DNA from 2 places in the Streptomyces sp. NPDC047002 genome. Region 1 is predicted to be linked to the other one. Evidence: riboswitches for the same ligand, from Rfam matches in the RefSeq annotation. Region 1 holds a riboswitch; the other holds the start of a gene.
The links. A riboswitch is a leader RNA that binds a small molecule or an ion and turns the genes downstream of it on or off. The one in region 1 is predicted to bind cyclic di-AMP.
Positions count from the first base shown of each region.

Region 1 (2,192 bases):
TCGGGGCGTCGGGCAACGCGGGCAGCGCGGTGGCGCGTACCACGCTCGCCTACGGCCCGGGGCAGAAGGCGGCGGCGCAGACCGCGGCGGACGCGCTCGGCCTGCCGTCCTCCCAGGTCACGTCCTCGGACACCGCGGGCCTCGTGCTCACCATCGGCTCGGACTGGCCCTCGGGAGCCGCCTATCCAGGCAGCTCCTCGGGCGGCGGCTCCGGGAACGCGCACGAGGCCGTCTCCGGCGCCCACGCGGACACCGCCGACGACTCGAAGGCGTGCGCCGAGGTGAGCCGGTACAAGACGGTCGAGATCAACGGCGTACCGATGACGCCTTCTCAGGCGTACGCGGCATCTCCCAACAAAAAGGACTCCGCCTCCTGACGCGCGGGAGGCGCGCAGGACGCACGGAGGCCCGCCGGTGTGTCTCCGGCGGGCCTCCGCGTCTCGCCCCGCTCGGGCCCGCCGGTGTGTTCCGGCGGGCCCGAGCAGGGTGGTGTGTCCGTCAGTACGGGCCGTTGACGTTGTCGATCGAGCCGTACGTGGCGGCCGCGTAGTTGCACGCGGCGGTGATGTTCGCCACCGGGTCGTACGGGTCCATCGAGGTGCCCGCGACGTGGTAGGTCTGGAACGTGGGGTCGATCACCTGGAGCAGGCCCTTGGACGGGGTGCCCTGGGCGGCGTTGGAGTCCCAGTTGTTGATCGCCGTCGGGTTGCCGGACGACTCGCGCATGATGTTGCGGTAGATGCCGTCGTAGCTGCCGGGGATGCCGTGCTCGGCCATGACGGCCAGCGACTGGCGTATCCAGCCGTCCAGGTTGTCGGCGTACACCGGAGCCGCGGCCTTCTTCGCCGGGGCGGTGTCCGCGGTGTTCTCTGTCTTGATGACGGTCTTGTGCGCGGTGTGCGCGGTGTGCGCGGTGCGCTCACCCGTGCCGCCGGTCGCGCCCGTGGTGTGGGCGGCGGAGGCGGCGGCCTTGTGCCCGAGGGACAGCTTGAGGCCGGGGTGGATGAGCGACGGGTTGCCGCCGACGGCCTCCCGGTTGTCCTGGTACAGCTTGTGCCAGCCGCCGGACAGCGAGTGGTCGAAGGCGATCTTCGAGAGCGAGTCGCCGGGCACCACGGTGTACACGGAGCCCGCGGCGGTGTGCGCGGCCGTGCGGGCCTGCGCGGGGGCCTCGGCGGCCTGGTGGACCGCGGCCTCGTGGGCTGCGGACTGCGGGGCCGGCGCGGCGCCCGCGGCCGCGGCGGTCAGCAGGGGTACGGCGATCACCGCGCCGCCCACACCTGCGGCCATGAGGCCGCGGGTCAGCGATCGGGACAGGGGACGGCGGTGGCTGGCCTTTTTGGGCATGCTGAATTCCTCTCCGTCGCCTGCGAGGTGAGCTGTCGGGTTCGGGCTGGAGATGCCCGGCCGCATGGCTGCGGCTTCACCCCGAGCCGGTCCGCATGCGCGGCACGGCGACTTACCTGGGTCCCCCGCTCCTGCCGTATGGATGAGTTCAGTGGTTGAGGTATCCGGGCAGCGGCAGGATTCGGCGGTCTGTCCGGAATGACGAGAACGTAAGCGAAGACCTCGCGGCGAAACAAGTTCTGAATTCACGCAGCGATGCTTTAAACGCGTTCAGCGAGGGAATACTCGATCTTCCCCCTGCCGCCGAAAGCCCCAACGCGCCCTGGACGCGCGCGAAATGAGGCAGGCCCTCAACAGGCCCACACGCCCCTTCTGGTGACACATATCACCGACCAGCGGCGCAACCGTCCCAGACAACACCCGCCAGAGAGCAATAACTTACCCTAAAAGCCCAGACGGGAGCTTAGGTGTGAAAAGCACTAAATCGCCCATAACGGCACCATGGATCCACGCTCCCTCCTTCCGTGCGGCCCACCCTCCCGAGAATGACGCGCAATCAGGAATTCACCCCGCGGACGGCGGCCGCGCGGCCTGCCGCAAGGCCCCGGAAGATCGCCGGGCAAAGGTCGAGCGGAACCCGCACCAATTCCCACAGGAGAGTCGTCCGCAAGACCTCGCAGAAGAGAAAGACATTCCCCTTTCCCTTTCTGACGTGCAATCAAAAGGCGACCGCGGCGTAAGCTGCCGGTGCCGTGCGGGCTCCCCCACCGGGCGCGCCCGCGCCGCACCGCTCATTCCTTATCCACATGGAGGAACCCGTCCCGTGACATCGAACGAGCAGAAGC
Region 1 is NZ_JBEYWC010000004.1:20,909-23,100, forward strand. It holds gene AB0910_RS05900 (LCP family protein) at 1-377, shown strand, start outside; gene AB0910_RS05905 (transglycosylase SLT domain-containing protein) at 499-1,347, opposite strand; cyclic di-AMP (ydaO/yuaA leader) riboswitch at 1,352-1,511, opposite strand; gene speB (agmatinase) at 2,171-2,192, shown strand, end outside.

Region 2 (2,192 bases), on a different contig from region 1:
CAGGGGCCCTGGAGTTCGGGCTCGTGGACCATGTCGTCGACCGCCGCGCCGCCGGACCCTCGGCGGGCGCGGGCGCCCCCGCGGGGCGGTGAGCGGCCGGTGCTGCCGCCCGAGCTGCCGCCGCTGCCCGCGCTGACCCGGGCCGAGTGCGACGTGGTGGACGGCTATCTGGCCGTCGTGGACCTGGTCGGCCGCCTCAACCCGGCGCGCGGAGGGGACACGTATGCCGCGCTGCGTGCCGCGCAGGCGCTGCCCGCGCGCACCGTGGAACTGCGGGACGCCCTGGCGCGCATGCACACGCGCGGCGAGTCCGAGCTGCACGCGGGCACGCTCGCCAGGGCGCTGCGGGTGCTCGACGGCGAGCGGCGCGCCGGGCGGGTGGCGCTGCCGCGCGACACCTCGGCGTAAGCCCGGAGTCACCCCGGCCGCCGCACCCGGGCACTGCTCCCCTGCGGGCTCCCCGGACGGCGCAATCGGCGGGTCGGGCCCGGCCCCGTTCGGACCAGTCGTCCCCGGCGGTGCGGCGCACGCCCCGGTTGCGTACCGCGACGATGCGTACACGCTGAGCGGCCCCCACCACCGCTGGCCCGCGCCCGGGATCCGGTCCGCGGAGCCTCCCACCGACCTGGCGAATACGCACAAACAGATCAACTGTGATGAGTTTCACATATCGCCGTTTCGGCTCGGAAATCCGCGGGCGGCTTGTCACGATCCCTGCGACAGGTCGCAAGCCCTCGTCACCTGGCGAGGCGGTCCGGGCGGACGCCGAGTCCTGCCGCCGTACCGGACTTCGTGCGGACACGAGTGGATCGGCAGGAGTGGAGGACCCGAGCGTTACGGAACGGCGCGGCGACGCGACCGCTCCTCGGGGTGAAGCCGCTTCGGCGGCCGGGCACCTTCGCGCCCGAACCCGACAGGCCATCCTTCACAGGCGGCTGACGAAGGGTTGCGCATGACTGCGCAGGTTCATGTCCCGTCTCTGTTCTCCCGGGCCGGCACCGTGTCGGCCCTCACGCTGGTGGCCGTCGGCGGCGCCCTGGTGGCCCCCGGCGCCCAGCCCGACGCGCACGCCGCCTCCTCCGCCGTCGCCGTCCGGGCGGTGAGCGTCGCCGCGTCCAAGGCGGGCGCGCCGTACCACTGGGGCGCGGCGGGGCCCGACAGCTTCGACTGCTCGGGGCTCGCCGCCTACGCGTACAAGAAGGCCGGCACGTCGCTGCCCCGCACCACGCAGCAGCAGTACAACGGCACCGAGCACATCGCGGCCTCGGCCAGGCGCAAGGGCGACCTGGTCTTCTTCCACAGCGGCTCGAACGCCTACCACGTGGGCATCTACGCGGGCGACGACCGCATCTGGCACGCGCCCAAGACGGGTTCCACGGTGCGGCTCGAACACATCTGGACGAAGGACGTCTGGTACGGGCGCGTGGCCTGACCCGCCGCCCGCGCGGTGGCGGCGGCACGCTCGGCAGGCCTCAGGCCGCCGCCACCCAGGGCAGCGTGATCCAGACCGTCTTGCCGCCCTCGGGCGTCGGGGTGACCGAGAGCCGCCCGCCGCACTCGGCGGCCAGCCAGCGGACGATCACCATGCCGCGCCCGTTGTCCTGCTGCACGGCCGCCGGCAGCCGCCTCGGCCAGCGCGGATGGCTGTCGGTGACGCCGATCCTGAGGCGCTCGTGGCGGTCGAGCGCCACGTCCACGGTGAAGGTGGGCGAGGTACCGAAGGTGTGCAGCACCGCGTTGGTGACAAGTTCGGAGACGACCAGGCGGACCGTTTCAGCAGTCTCCGCCTCCACCGGGAGGCCCCACTCCGTGAGGAGTTCTGCGACATATCTGCGGGCCACCGGGACCGAGGCGGGCTCGCTCGGCAGTGTGACGGATGCTTCCTGGTGGTCTGCCATGGCGGGGCTGTCCCTTTTCCACCGGGCGGGGCCCGGGTGCGAGTGCGGGCACGGGGTCGCACGCGCGGCGCGGACGGAGCGGTCCGCCCCGCGTCGGCGTGCGGTCCATGCTGCCGCCGGGCCCGCCCATTCGCCGGGATATGCCGCATCTGTCGCCCGAAGCAGTGAACTGTTCGATACTCGGCCGGTTGTGGGCCCGCGACACCGGCCGGGCCCCGCCCCGGGCGGCGAACGCTCAGTGTTCGGGCGCGGTTTCGACGATCGTACGGACGGCCCGGCCGAGTTCGCCGTCCG
Region 2 is NZ_JBEYWC010000008.1:11,871-14,062, reverse strand. It holds gene AB0910_RS10420 (ATP-dependent Clp protease proteolytic subunit) at 1-92, shown strand, start outside; gene AB0910_RS10415 (hypothetical protein) at 100-408, shown strand; cyclic di-AMP (ydaO/yuaA leader) riboswitch at 767-949, shown strand; gene AB0910_RS10410 (C40 family peptidase) at 953-1,432, shown strand; gene AB0910_RS10405 (ATP-binding protein) at 1,473-1,898, opposite strand; gene AB0910_RS10400 (8-amino-7-oxononanoate synthase) at 2,134-2,192, opposite strand, start outside.
Region 2: linked by a shared signal. The riboswitch ahead of AB0910_RS10410 (C40 family peptidase) and the one ahead of AB0910_RS05905 (transglycosylase SLT domain-containing protein) in region 1 are both predicted to bind cyclic di-AMP.